2 regions of the Pseudomonas sp. B21-028 genome follow, and region 1 is predicted to be linked to the other one. Evidence: predicted binding sites of a transcription regulator. Region 1 holds the regulator's gene; the other holds the start of a gene.
What was found. The regulator FliA, encoded in region 1, starts transcription of late flagellar genes. The targets are predictions, from matches to a motif close to CTAAAGTTTNNNNNNNNNNNGCCGNTAA.
Positions count from the first base shown of each region.

Region 2: the regulator FliA is predicted to act here: its motif matches at 3,115-3,142, upstream of flgM (flagellar biosynthesis anti-sigma factor FlgM).

Region 1 covers NZ_CP087184.1:1,789,250-1,796,475, forward strand. The annotation lists gene flhA (flagellar biosynthesis protein FlhA) at 1-1,053, shown strand, start outside; gene flhF (flagellar biosynthesis protein FlhF) at 1,065-2,414, shown strand; gene fleN (flagellar synthesis regulator FleN) at 2,530-3,360, shown strand; gene fliA (RNA polymerase sigma factor FliA) at 3,357-4,100, shown strand; gene LOY35_RS08165 (chemotaxis response regulator CheY) at 4,267-4,638, shown strand; gene LOY35_RS08170 (protein phosphatase CheZ) at 4,657-5,445, shown strand; gene LOY35_RS08175 (chemotaxis protein CheA) at 5,470-7,226, shown strand, end outside.
Region 2 covers NZ_CP087184.1:4,916,011-4,923,236, reverse strand. The annotation lists gene LOY35_RS21185 (MFS transporter) at 1-1,287, shown strand, start outside; gene LOY35_RS21180 (flagellar brake protein) at 1,420-2,166, opposite strand; gene LOY35_RS21175 (flagella synthesis protein FlgN) at 2,259-2,726, opposite strand; gene flgM (flagellar biosynthesis anti-sigma factor FlgM) at 2,773-3,078, opposite strand; gene flgA (flagellar basal body P-ring formation chaperone FlgA) at 3,251-4,015, opposite strand; gene LOY35_RS21160 (chemotaxis protein CheV) at 4,094-5,020, shown strand; gene cheR (protein-glutamate O-methyltransferase CheR) at 5,075-5,902, shown strand; gene flgB (flagellar basal body rod protein FlgB) at 6,286-6,693, shown strand; gene flgC (flagellar basal body rod protein FlgC) at 6,697-7,140, shown strand; gene flgD (flagellar hook assembly protein FlgD) at 7,156-7,226, shown strand, end outside.

The DNA.
Region 1 (7,226 bases):
GAGCTGGGCTGGGACGATGTGACCCCGATCGACATGATCGGCCTGGAAGTCGGCTATCGCCTGATTCCACTGGTGGATCGCAACCAGGGCGGCCAACTGCTGGCGCGGATCAAGGGGGTGCGCAAGAAGCTGTCCCAGGACCTGGGCTTCCTGATGCCCACCGTGCATATCCGCGACAACCTCGACCTGGCGCCCAGCGCCTATCGCCTGACGCTGATGGGGGTGATCCTGGCCGAAGCCGAGATCTACCCGGACCGCGAACTGGCGATCAATCCAGGTCAGGTCTATGGTTCGCTCAATGGCATTACCGCCAAGGACCCGGCTTTTGGTCTGGAGGCGGTGTGGATTGAAATCAGTCAGCGGGCCCAGGCCCAGTCCCTCGGTTACACCGTGGTGGACGCCAGTACGGTAGTTGCGACGCATTTGAACCAGATTTTGTACAAACACTCCAGCGAACTGATCGGCCACGAAGAAGTCCAGCAATTGCTGCAGGTGCTGGCCAAGGGGTCGCCGAAACTGGCCGAAGAACTGGTGCCGGGCGTGGTTTCGTTGTCGCAGTTGCTCAAGATCTTGCAGGCGCTGCTGGCCGAACAGGTGCCGGTACGCGACATCCGCAGTATTGCCGAAGCCATCGCCAACAACGCTTCCAAGAGTCAAGATACCGCCGCCATGGTGGCCGCGGTGCGGGTCGGCGTATCCCGTGCAATCGTCCAAAGCATTGTAGGCACTGAGTCGGAGCTGCCTGTGATCACGCTGGAGCCAAGGTTGGAACAGATATTGCTCAATAGTCTTCAGAAGGCAGGGCAAGGCTCGGAAGAGGGTGTTCTGCTGGAGCCAAGCATGGCCGAGAAGCTGCAACGTTCGTTGATCGAGGCAGCCCAGCGGCAAGAGATGCAAGGCCAACCGGTGATCCTGCTGGTGGCGGGTCCGATTCGTGCGATGCTCTCGCGATTCGGTCGCCTCGCGGTCCCGGGGCTGCATGTGCTGGCGTACCAGGAAATACCGGACAACAAGCAAGTGACCATTGTTGCGACAGTAGGGCCCAACGGCTGAGGTAGTGGGTTATGCAAGTGAAGCGTTTTTTCGCCGCCGATATGCGTCAGGCCATGAAACTGGTTCGTGACGAGCTGGGCGCCGAAGCAGCCATCATCGGCAACCGCCGGATCGCCGGTGGTGTCGAGTTGACGGCGGCTCTGGACTACAAGCTGTCTGCGCTGGCCCCGCGGGTTCCGAACATGGAACTTGAGGATGAGCTGCGCAAGACCCAATCGCGCATCGCCAGCGCCCAGGCCGAGTTGAGCCTGCGCAGCAGCGAAGGCGAGGCCGCGCCGGGCACCAATCGTCAATTGTTTGCCGGTCAGCCGTTGACCGCGGGCCTGCCACTGACCGCTGCCGAACCGCTGATCGAGCCGACCCCGGTTGAGCCGCGTCGTCCGGCGCCGGCGCCTGCCGCACCGGCTCCCGGTGTCGATCCGCGTGCGCTGGACTCGATGCGTTTCGAACTCAACAGCTTGCGCGAACTGATGGAAGTCCAGCTCGGCTCGCTGGCCTGGAACCAACTGCAAGGCAGCCGTCCGGCCCAGGCCAACCTGTGGCGCCGCCTGCAACGCATTGGCCTGTCCGGCCCGCTGGCCCGCGACCTGCTGGCGCTGATCAATGATATTCACGAGCCTCGCCAGGCCTGGCGCATGCTGCTGGCGCATCTGGCGCGGATGATCGCCACGCCGGAAGTCGAGCCGCTGGAAGAGGGCGGGGTGATTGCCATGGTCGGCCCGGCCGGCATGGGCAAGACCACCACCCTGGCCAAGCTCGCCGCCCGTTATGTGCTCAAGTACGGTGCCCAGAGCATTGCCCTGGTCAGCATGGACAGCTTCCGTATCGGCGCCCAGGAGCAACTCAAGACCCTGGGCCGGATTCTCAACGTGTCGGTGACCCATGTGGATCCGGGCCAATCCCTGGCCCAGGCGCTGGAGCCCCTGCTGCGCAAGCGCGTCGTACTGATCGATACCGCGGGCCTGCAAGCCAGCGATCCGGCCCTGCGCATGCAGCTTGAAAGCCTGGCCGGGCGCGGCATCAAGTCAAAAAATTATCTCGTGTTGGCAACCACCAGCCAGAAACAGGTTCTAACCGCCGCCTACCACAGCTACAAACGCTGCGGATTGGCCGGTTGCATCCTGACCAAGCTGGACGAAACGGCAAGCCTGGGCGAGGTATTGAGCCTGGCGATCGGTCACGATCTGCCGGTGGCGTACCTGACCGATGGGCCGCGGATCCCGGATGATTTGCATCTGCCGCGTCGCCACCAACTGGTCAGCCGTGCCGTGAGTGTGCAAATGCAGGACGAACCCAGCGAAGAAGCCATGGCTGACATGTTCGCTGATATCTACCACAGCCCGACCAAGCAGGTTGGCTGAGGTAATCATGAATATTTTTTGTACCTACATCGATGGTCTGCCAGGCAATGTTCCGTATGTGAACGCGCAGCCAGTAATGTGGCCTCCGTCTAAGTAAGACAGGTAAAGAACGAACATGGGCAGCATGCATCCCGTACAGGTGATCGCGGTGACCGGCGGCAAAGGTGGCGTCGGCAAGACTAACGTGTCAGTGAACTTGTCCCTGGCTCTGGCAGAGCTTGGCCGACGGGTCATGCTGCTGGACGCCGACCTGGGCCTGGCAAACGTCGACGTGCTGCTGGGGCTCACACCCAAACGCACGCTGGCGGACGTGATCGAAGGCCGCTGCGAACTGCGCGACGTGTTGTTGCAGGGGCCGGGCGGGATTCGCATCGTGCCGGCCGCCTCCGGCACCCAGAGCATGGTTCATCTGACCCCGGCCCAGCACGCCGGCCTGATCCAGGCATTCAGCGACATCGGCGACAACCTCGATGTGCTGGTGATCGACACGGCGGCGGGCATCGGTGATTCGGTCGTCAGCTTCGTGCGCGCCGCCCAGGAAGTGCTGCTGGTGGTCTGCGACGAGCCTACCTCCATCACCGACGCCTACGCCCTGATCAAGCTATTGAACCGCGATTACGGCATGAACCGCTTCCGCGTCCTGGCCAACATGGCCCAGAGCCCGCAGGAAGGGCGCAACCTGTTCGCCAAGTTGACCAAGGTCACCGATCGCTTCCTGGACGTTGCCCTGCAGTACGTTGGCGCCGTGCCGTACGACGAAAGCGTACGCAAGGCGGTCCAGAAGCAACGTGCCGTCTATGAAGCCTTTCCCCGTTCCAAATGCGCGCTGGCGTTCAAGGCAATCGCCCAGAAGGTCGATACCTGGCCACTGCCGGCCAACCCACGCGGGCACCTGGAATTTTTCGTCGAGCGTCTCGTGCAACAAACAGCAGGGCCCGTGTTATGACAGCCAGCGGTTACAACCACCTCTACAAGAAATCGGCACGGGACGCCCAATACGAGTTGATCGAGCGATACGCGCCCCTGGTCAAGCGCATCGCCTATCACTTGCTGGCGCGGTTGCCGGCCAGTGTCCAGGTCGAAGACCTGATCCAGGCAGGCATGATTGGCCTGCTCGAAGTGGCTAACAAATACGACGCGAGCAAGGGCGCCAGTTTCGAGACCTACGCCGGCATTCGCATTCGCGGCGCGATGCTCGACGAAGTCCGCAAGGGCGATTGGGCGCCCCGTTCGGTACACCGCAATACCCGCATGGTCAGTGACGCCATTCGCGCTATTGAAGCGAAAACCGGACGAGACGCTAAAGATCACGAAGTTGCGGCCGAACTCCAGTTGAGTCTCGATGATTATTACGGGATTTTGAACGATACCTTGGGCAGCCGTCTGTTCAGTTTCGACGACCTGTTGCAGGACGGCGATCATGAAGGGCTGCATGAGGATGGCGCGAGTACGCACATGGAGCCTGCGCGTGACCTGGAAGACGAACGTTTCCAGAGCGCGCTGGCCGATGCGATTGCCAATTTGCCGGAGCGTGAGCGACTGGTCTTGGCGCTGTACTACGACGAAGAGCTGAACCTCAAGGAAATCGGTGAGGTCCTGGGGGTCAGCGAATCGCGGGTCAGTCAGTTACACAGCCAGTGCGCCGCCCGTTTGCGGGGGCGTTTGGGGGAGTGGCGAGCGCGCTGACAGTCGGTGCGGGGAGGTTGCTGACAGGGTTTGCGTGGCACGTGTTGCGCAGTCTCGATCCGTTGCGTCCCGCACCGTTGTCGAATGCTGTACCGGATTGATTGAAATGGCGCGTTCAGGTGCTGTACGCGTTTAAGACTGCTTGGAGGTCGAATTGGACAAGAACATGAAAATCCTCATCGTTGATGACTTTTCAACGATGCGGCGGATCATAAAAAACCTGTTGCGTGACCTTGGGTTCACCAACACGGTCGAGGCCGACGATGGCACCACTGCCATCCCGGTTCTCAACAGCGGGAGCATCGACTTTCTGGTGACTGACTGGAACATGCCTGGCATGACCGGTATCGACTTGCTGCGCCATGTGCGCGCCGATGAAAAACTCAAGCACCTGCCGGTGCTGATGGTCACCGCCGAAGCCAAGCGCGAGCAGATCATCGAAGCGGCCCAAGCCGGTGTGAACGGCTATGTGGTCAAACCCTTCACGGCCCAGGCGTTGAAAGAAAAGATCGAAAAGATCTTCGAACGCATCGGTTAACGGCGCCACGGGGGAGCTATGGAGAATAATGAAGCTTCAATGGGCGATTTCGAATCGACCCTGAAAAAACATGCCCGCGAACTGGTCGACAGCCTTGAAAAAGGTCGTTTCGGCGATGCTGTCCAGATGATCCACGAGCTCAATCAGACCCGGGATCGTGGCCTGTACCAGGAAGTCGGCAAGCTCACCCGTGAGTTGCACAGCGCGATCGTCAACTTCCAGATCGATCCGAACATGCCCCAGGCCGAAGAGGTCTCGCAGATCACTGACGCGACCGAGCGGCTGTCCTACGTGGTCAAGCTGACCGAGGCTGCCGCCAACCGCACCATGGACCTGGTGGAAAGTGCCACGCCGCTGGTCAATGGCCTTGGCGATGAAGCCCAGGCCTTGAGCGTCGACTGGGGCCGTTTCATGCGTCGTGAAGTCGGCGCGGAAGAGTTCCGGGACCTGGCGCGTCGGGTCGACGGTTTTCTGACACGCAGCAGCGCCGATAACCGCTCTGTCGCGAGCAACCTCAACGATATTCTGCTGGCCCAGGACTATCAGGACCTGACCGGCCAGGTGATCAAGCGCGTCACCCAATTGGTCACCGAAGTCGAAAGCAATCTGCTCAAACTGGTGTTGATGGCCAGCCAGGTCGATCGCTTTGCGGGCATCGAACACGACCGTGAAGCGATACTTGCTGAAAAAGATCCACAAAAACATCTCTCTCAGGGTGAAGGTCCGCAAATTCATGCCGATAAAAGAGAAGACGTTATGTCCGGTCAGGACGATGTGGACGATTTGCTGTCCAGCCTTGGATTTTAGCCCTGTTTTAGGAGCACCCCATTAATGAGCTTCGGCGCCGATGAAGAGATCCTTCAGGATTTCCTGGTTGAGGCCGGCGAGATTCTAGAGCAACTGTCCGAGCAATTGGTCGAGCTGGAAAGCCGACCGGATGATGCGGATTTGCTCAATGCAATCTTTCGCGGTTTCCACACTGTAAAAGGAGGCGCCGGCTTCCTTCAGCTCAACGAGCTGGTGGAGTGCTGCCACATTGCCGAGAACGTGTTCGACATCCTGCGCAAGGGTGAGCGTCGCGTGGATTCGGAATTGATGGACGTGGTGCTCGAAGCGCTGGATGCGGTCAACAGCATGTTCAACGAGGTGCGTGACCGTTCGCCGATCACCGCCGCCACCCCTGAGTTGCTCGCCGCGCTGTCGCGCCTGGCCGAGCCGCAATCGGCTGACGAAGCCGCTCCAGTCGAGACCACGGTTGAAGAACCCGTTGCCGAGGAGCCGGTCGCCGAGGAATCGGGCGATATTACCGATAACGAATTCGAACAGCTGCTGGACTCCCTGAGTGCCGTCAAGGCCGAAGCTCAGGCCCAGGCCCAGGCTCCGGTAGCTGCCGCGCCCGCCGATGCCGGCGCGGCCAGCGATGAAATCACCGATGCGGAGTTCGAGTCACTGCTCGATCAACTGCACGGCAAGGGCCAGTTCGCCGTCGATGCGGTTGTCCCGCCACCAGCCCCTGCCGCGCCGAAAGCCGCGGGCGACAGCTCCGACATCACCGACGATGAATTCGAAGCCTTGCTCGATCAGCTGCACGGCAAGGGTACTTTTGCCGTTGACGCCCTGGAGTCGGCCATTGCCTCCACGCCTGCTCCGGGCAAGCCTGCCGCCGCAGCGGCCGGTAGCGACCTGATCACCGATCAGGAATTCGAATCGCTGCTCGACGATCTGCACGGCAAAGGCAAGTTCAGCGAAGTCGGCACGGCCTCTGTCGCGCCAGCTGCCGCACCGGCCGCCAAGGCCGCGCCAAAACCCGCCGCCAAGGCACCGGAACCCAAGGCCGAGACACCGGCCCCGGCACCCAAGCCTGCTGCAGCGGCCGCTGCGCCTGCGCCTGCCCGTACACCTGCGGCGGCGTCATCTGCGCCGACGGAAAAACCGACCAGTGAAGCCGAAACCACCGTTCGGGTCGACACTGCGCGCCTGGACGAGATCATGAACATGGTCGGCGAACTGGTGCTGGTGCGTAACCGTCTGGTACGCCTGGGCCTCAACAGCCAGGACGAAGCCATGTCCAAGGCCGTGTCGAACCTCGACGTGGTCACGGCCGATCTGCAGACCGCGGTCATGAAGACCCGGATGCAGCCGATCAAGAAAGTCTTCGGACGCTTCCCGCGCCTGGTACGTGACCTGGCTCGTCAGCTCAAGAAAGAAATCAACCTGGAACTGGTGGGTGAAGATACCGACCTCGACAAGAACCTCGTCGAGGCCCTGGCCGACCCGCTGGTCCACTTGGTGCGCAACGCGGTCGACCATGGCATCGAGTCGCCGGAAGAACGCGAAGCCGCGGGCAAGGTCCGTAGCGGCAAGGTGATCCTGGCCGCCGAGCAGGAGGGCGACCATATCCTGCTGTCGATCTCCGACGACGGCAAAGGCATGGACCCGGAAGTGTTGCGTGCCATCGCCGTCAAGCGCGGTGTGATGGACAAGGACGCTGCCGACCGCCTGAGCGATACCGAGTGCTACAACCTGATCTTCGCTCCCGGCTTCTCGACCAAAACCGAGATTTCCGACGTGTCGGGTCGTGGCGTGGG
Region 2 (7,226 bases), 3.1 Mb from region 1:
GCCTCGCTGATGATGCTGATCGGCTCGGGGCTTTTGAGTACCTACCTGGCCTTGCGCCTGGCTGCCGAGCATGTGGACAGCCTGTGGGTCGGTGCGCTGATGGCCGCCAACTATTTCGGCCTGGTGCTGGGCGGCAAGATCGGCCATCGGCTGATTGCCCGCGTCGGGCATATTCGCGCCTATTCGGCCTGTGCCGGGATCGTCGGTGCGGCGGTGCTGGGCCACGGCCTGGTGAGCTGGCTGCCGGCCTGGGTGGTGCTGCGGATAATCGTCGGTCTCGGCATGATGTGCCAGTACATGGTCATCGAGAGCTGGCTCAACGAGCAGGCCGATGCCAAGCAACGCGGGGTGGTGTTCAGCGGCTACATGATCGCCTCGTACCTGGGGATGGTGCTGGGTCAATTGATCCTGGTGATCCACCCGGCCCTGGGGCTGGAACTGCTAATGCTGGTGGCGCTGTGCTTTGCCCTGTGCCTGGTGCCGGTGGCGTTGACCCGCCGGATCCACCCGGCGCCGTTGCGTCCGGCGCCCATGGAGCCGCGGTTCTTCATCAAGCGCGTCCCGCAGTCGTTGAGCACAGTGCTGGGCTCCGGCCTGATCGTCGGCTCGTTCTATGGCCTGGCGCCGCTGTATGCCTCCCAGCAAGGGCTGTCGACCGAACAGGTCGGTCTGTTCATGGGCAGTTGCATCTTTGCCGGTCTACTGGTGCAGTGGCCGCTGGGCTGGCTGTCCGACCGTTACGACCGGGCGCTGCTGATCCGTTGCTTTGCCCTGTGCCTGGCGGTCTTCGCGGCGCCACTGGCGATCCTGTCGACGGTGCCACTGGAAGTCCTGTTCGTCGCGGGGTTCTTCTGTTCGCTGATGCAATTCTGCCTGTACCCGCTGGCGGTGGCATTTTCCAACGACCACGTCGAAGCCGATCGCCGGGTGTCGCTGACGGCGATGCTGCTGGTGACCTACGGCGTGGGTGCGAGTATTGGCCCGTTGGTGGCCGGGGTGCTGATGAAGTCGTTCGGCAGCCACATGCTGTACGCCTTCTTCACCTTCTTCGCACTGGTACTGGTGTGGCGCATACGGCCGAAAGCGGTGACCAACCTGCATCAGGTCGATGACGCACCGCTGCATCACGTGGCGATGCCCGACAGCATGTCCAGTTCGCCGCTGGTGGCATGCCTCGACCCGAGGGTCGATGAGCAAGTGGTGCAGGAGCAGATGCAGGTGGCGCCTAATCCGGAGGTCGAGCCGGTGGCAGAGACGGCTGAGGCTGAGGAGCCTCAGGTCAGGTAAGTGGGCCGCGGTGCTCCCAATCGCAAGCAGGCTCGCTCCTACATGGGGTGCGGTAACGCCGCAAGTCCCTGTGGGAGCGAGCCTGCTCGCGATGAGGTCAGTCCAGGCGCAGCAATACTTGGGCGCTTAAGATCAGAGATCGTCTTTATCGAAGCGGCGCGCTTCGCGCTGCAACTGATAAACGAAACGCTCGACCTGCCGCTGCACCAGGCCACTGATATTGTGGAAGCGCACGCCAGCGAAGGTGGTGTTGATGCGTTCTTCGAAATGCAGGTAACGCAGTTCGACCGGTGCCGTCATGTTGCCAAAGGGCAGGGCGGCGATGAAGCGCTCGTAAACCTGGCCCAATTGCAGGCGCTCGGTGATGTCGCCATCGAAGCGCAGCTTGCAGCCGGTGGCGGAGATATCCAGCAGTTTGCCGTTCACCGGTGACTTGAGCTTGTCGCCGCCCAGTTCGATGTTCACCAGTTGCGCCAGCTTCAGGGCGGCGCGGAAGGCATTGCGACGCTGGTGATAAACCACTTCGTCGGGCAAGGCGCCGCGATAGCAGCGACCCTCGCTGGATTCATTGATTGTCAGCGGACCCTTGCCTTCCCACGCGATGCGTACGCCATCATGGAAACCCTCGACCCGAAACGGCTCGCCCGCGAGCAGGAAACGCTCCCCGTCGCGGGGGATCATTTCATCCAGGGCCAGGGTGTTCTTCTCGCGATCGACGTCGACCAGATAGCTCTGGAAGCGCTGGGTGCGTTCGTGGAAGGTGATGATCAACGGATCGTGGCTATCTTGCAGCATCCGCAAGTTGCCGGAGATTTCCAGGGGCGTGGTAAGGACCTTGGGCGGTTGCGGAGCATCATCCGCGTTTGAGGCATTGAACACGGTGGGTCAATCTCCAGGCAAAATACGACTACGAATAGCCAGCATTTTGCCAGCATCTATCGCGGGTTGATAGAGCGCAGGCATGGTTCGTTTCATGCTTGGCTGAGCGGGCGGTGCTTGACCATCTTGGCGGTCGAACCGCGAGCATCGTAAAGCGTCGGGATCTCACCGCCATTGAGGATGCGTAGCTGGTTGGCGGTAGCGGCTTGCTGGAGTTGGATCGACTGGCCGTTGCGGGCGTTGGCCGCCTGGCACTGGGCGAGCAGGTCATTGAGCACTGCGCTTTGGGACAACAATTGATCGCCGAGCGTCGACTGGCTGGCCAGTTGCTCGAGGCCATCGTTGTTGGCGGGCAGGTTGAGGCTGGCGAGAATCTCGCTGCGTTTGCGGCCATGCTGATCGAGCAAAATGATCAATGCCTGTTTCTGTGCCAGGATATTTTCCAGCAAGGGCATGTCACGACCGTGCAGCGCCAGGGATTCGGTCTGCAGCAGCTCCAGCAATTGTTGCGCTGGAGCAAAGTCGTCGATGATCAGTTGCAATAAATTAGTGTCGTGCATGGCTGGCCTTGGGTCTTAGCGTCCAAAAGCCTGCGCAGGCGGCGGCCTAGCGCTGGGCTTCGAAGTTGAGCAGTTTGCTGGCTACACGGTTGCTGTCGACTTTATAGCTGCCATCGGCGATAGCTGCTTTCAACTCGGCCACGCGGGCGTTGTCGACGACAGGTTGATCGCGCAGCTTGTCAGTGACCTTCTGCAACTGCTGAGCCTCATCACTGAGGTGTACCGACTCCCCGTTCTTGACAGTGGTGGCTTGCTCGGCCGGCGAGGATTTTTCGGTTTCCTTGCTGGCGCTGGGGCGCGTAGTGCCTGTCAATGGTGAAGAGCTGTTTAAACGATTGAAATCGATGACCATGGTAAAAAACCTCTGGGTATTTGGACGCTTGCCATGTTTTCGGCCATCCCCAAAAAAACTTTAGGCTCATTTGTTCAATGAGCGTGCGCACGTCTGCGCTTGCCTTGCGTAAGGCACAGTCTAGGGAACAGCAGGGTCAAGCGCCAGCTTTCTACCCCTCTCTACCGGATCGCTACATAGCCACTTCCACATGGCCTGGGGCCATCACCTGCGCCTTGATGACGCGTTGGGAATTGAGGTTTTTCACCCGAATCTGTTCGTTCATGGCGCCATTGGACAGGGCTTCGCCGGGCATGCGCACGGCCAGCGTGCCGCTGCGGGCGGTGATCACCACCTGGTCGCCTTTGCGGACGACTTCGGCCTGCTCCAGGTGCAGGAGAGTCACGACCTGGTCGGCTACCATTGGTCGGACAAGTTTCTGTCCGATGGCCTGATCGACCGAGGTCAGGAACCCTTGGTTGATCTGGCTGACATCCCGTTCACGCAACGTCACGTCCTGGGGCTCGACGATTCCGGCCCGTTTCAAGGGGCGGGTCGTGGTAACGATTTCGCGAAACAGGCGCACCTGGGCCGGCACGAAGACTGTCCAGGGCGCCGTGCTGTCGCAGCGGACCTTTACCGTGACCCGGCCCAGGGGCCTGGCGGGGCTTTCCAGGGAGGCAGTCAATTCCTTGTCGCACATTGGCATGCGTAAGCGCGGGTCGATCTGGTTGACTTCGATTTCGTAGCGACCTTCGGTTTGACTGGAAGCCAGATAGTCTTCTACGGTGAATTCAAGAAAGCCCTGAGTGACGCCGATAAGGAGATCAGGCAAGGTAACTGGAGCATCGGCAAGGGCGCGTCCCCCCGAGGCGAACAGGCAGGCAGCCAGCAGCACACCGAGCCAGAGGCGGCAATGAGTGGTCAGGCGTCGAGAAAATGTCGTTTGTGTGTTCATGCCGGTTGAATAGCAAGCCCCGTGCCGTTTAGTGATGAATGCGCGTCGGACACATTAGCGTTAGGTAGGAGTCAGGGCATGGCGGGAGTGATGGATTCGGTAAACCAGCGCACGCAGCTGGTCGGTCAGAATCGCCTGGAGCTGTTGTTGTTCCGTCTCGATGGCCAGCAGTTATATGGGATCAACGTATTCAAGGTCCGCGAGGTGCTGCAATGCCCCAAGCTGACCTTGATGCCCAAGTCCAGTCCCGTCGTGTGCGGTGTGGCAAACATCCGGGGAGCGACCATCCCGATTCTCGATCTGGCGATGGCCACCGGTTCTGGTCGGCTGCTGGATCAGAGCAATCCGTTTGTGATCATCACCGAGTACAACACCAAGACCCAGGGTTTCCTGGTGCGCTCGGTGGAGCGCATCGTCAACATGAACTGGGAGGAGATTCATCCACCGCCCAAGGGCACCGGCCGCGATCACTACCTGACGGCGGTGACCCGGGTCGACGGCCAGTTGGTGGAAATCATCGACGTGGAGAAAATCCTCGCCGAAGTGGCGCCGACCACGGAAACCATCTCCCACGGTGTGGTGGACGCCGAAACCCAGCACAAGGCGGTTTCGCTGCGGGTGCTGACGGTGGATGATTCGTCGGTGGCGCGCAAGCAGGTGACCCGTTGCCTGCAGACGATCGGCGTCGAAGTGATTGCGCTGAACGATGGACGGCAGGCGCTGGACTACCTGCGCAAGCTGGTCGACGAGGGCAAGAAACCTGAAGAGGAGTTCCTGATGATGATCTCCGACATCGAGATGCCGGAGATGGACGGGTATACCCTGACGTCGGAAGTCCGCAGCGATCCGCGTATGCAGAAGCTGCACATCATTTTGCATACCTCTCTGTCGGGCGTCTTCAACCAGGCGATGGTCAAGAAGGTCGGTGCCGACGATTTTCTCGCCAAGTTCCGCCCCGATGACCTGGCTTCCCGGGTGGTCGAGCGGATCAAGGCAGCTGAATAAAGGTCGGGCGCATTATGTGCCCGGCAAATCAATACAATGGAAAGAGGCGGTAACTTGTCTACGGGTAATTTGGATTTCGAACAGTTCCGGGTTTTCCTGGAAAAAGCCTGTGGCATATTGCTTGGTGAAAACAAGCAATATCTGGTGTCGAGCCGTCTCAACAAATTGATGGAGCAACAGGGCCTCAAATCGTTGGGCGAGCTGGTGCAGCGCATCCAGACCCAGCCGCGCAGCGGTTTGCGCGAAATGGTGGTGGACGCCATGACCACCAACGAAACCCTGTGGTTTCGCGATACCTATCCGTTCGAAGTCTTGAAGAACAAGGTGCTACCGGCGGCCATCAAGGCCAGCCCGGGCCAGCGCCTGCGGATCTGGTCGGCAGCCTGTTCGTCGGGCCAGGAACCTTATTCGTTGTCGATGTCCATCGACGAGTTCGAGCGGACCAACATCGGCCAGTTGAAGGGCGGCGTGCAGATCGTCGCCACGGACCTGTCCGGGACCATGCTTAACAACTGCAAGACCGGTGAGTACGACAGCCTGGCCATCGGCCGCGGCCTGTCACCTGATCGCCTGCAACGCTACTTCGATCCGAAAGGGCCGGGGCGCTGGGTGGTCAAGGCGCCGATCAAGAGCCGGGTGGAATTCCGCTCGTTCAACCTGCTGGACAGCTATGCCAGCCTGGGCAAGTTCGACATCGTGTTCTGCCGCAACGTACTGATCTACTTCTCCGCCGAAGTGAAGAAGGACATCCTGCTGCGTATCCACGGCACCCTTAAGCCGGGCGGTTACCTGTTCCTCGGTGCGTCCGAAGCGCTGAACGGCTTGCCCGATCATTACCAGATGGTCCAGTGCAGCCCGGGGATTATCTACCAGGCGAAGTGATGCGGTCGGGTCGTCAAAAAAACGGGAGCTCCTACCGGCTCCCGTTTTTTTATGCCTGCTGATTAGTGCTTGCTCACTCTGTGGACCGAGCTTTTGTGGGAGCCGAGCTTGCTCGCGATGCAGGCAACACGGTTTCAACTCCCGACCGCGTCATCGTTCATCGCGAGCAAGCTCGGCTCCCACAAAAGCTCGCTCCCACTGTAATTGCCAGTGCTACTCAAAAAGCGGCAGAAAAGCGGCAGGTAAGCGGAAAGCGGTTGCCGCTTTTCTGGCATTGCCGCCTTGCCGATGCCCGCAAAGCCCCGGTTTATGGGGTTTTTGAAAGTGGCACGACGCTTGCTATGTCCATGTACGTACATTCTGGTCACCCAAAGGTTTCCGACATGAGCATCAGCTTCGATAAAGCGCTCGGTATCCACGAACAGGCCCTGAGCTTCCGCGCCCAGCGTGCCGAAGTCCTGGCCAACAACATCGCCAACGCCGACACCCCGAACTACAAGGCTCGGGATCTGGACTTCTCCAAAGTGCTCGCCGAGCAGAACGAGAAAACCAAGAACGGTTCCTTCGCCCTGAACATGACCAACAACCGTCATATCGAGGCCGAAGGCCTGGGCAACGGCGATGAGTCGCTGATGTATCGCACGCCGATGCAACCTTCGATCGACCAGAACACCGTGGACGCTCAACTGGAACAGTCCAACTACGCGGAGAACTCCGTGAACTTCCAGGCCAGCTTCACCCTGCTCAACAGCAAATTCAAAGGGCTGATCTCGGCCCTGCGCGGAGAATAAGCCATGTCGATTGCGAGCGTATTCAACATCGCCGGCAGTGCCATGAGTGCCCAGACCACTCGCCTGAACACTGTCGCCAGTAACATCGCCAACGCCGAGACCGTTTCGTCGAGCATCGACCAGACCTACCGGGCCCGTCACCCGGTGTTCGCCACCATGTTCCAGGGCGGCCAGTCGGGCGGCAGCGACTCGCTGTTCCAGGAGCAGGATGCGGCCGGGCAGGGCGTGCAGGTGCTTGGCGTCGTCGAGGACCAGAGCAACCTCGAAGCGCGCTATGAACCGAACCATCCGGCTGCCGACGCCAAGGGCTACGTCTATTACCCGAACGTCAACGTCGTCGAAGAAATGGCCGACATGATTTCCGCCAGTCGTTCGTTCCAGACCAACGCCGAAATGATGAACACCGCCAAAACCATGATGCAGAAGGTCCTGACCCTGGGTCAGTGATAAGGGGCGAGTCACATGAGCGTTACCAATACCACCGGCGGTTTGAGCCTCAACGAGATTCTGGCCAACTCCTCGGTCAAGACCAA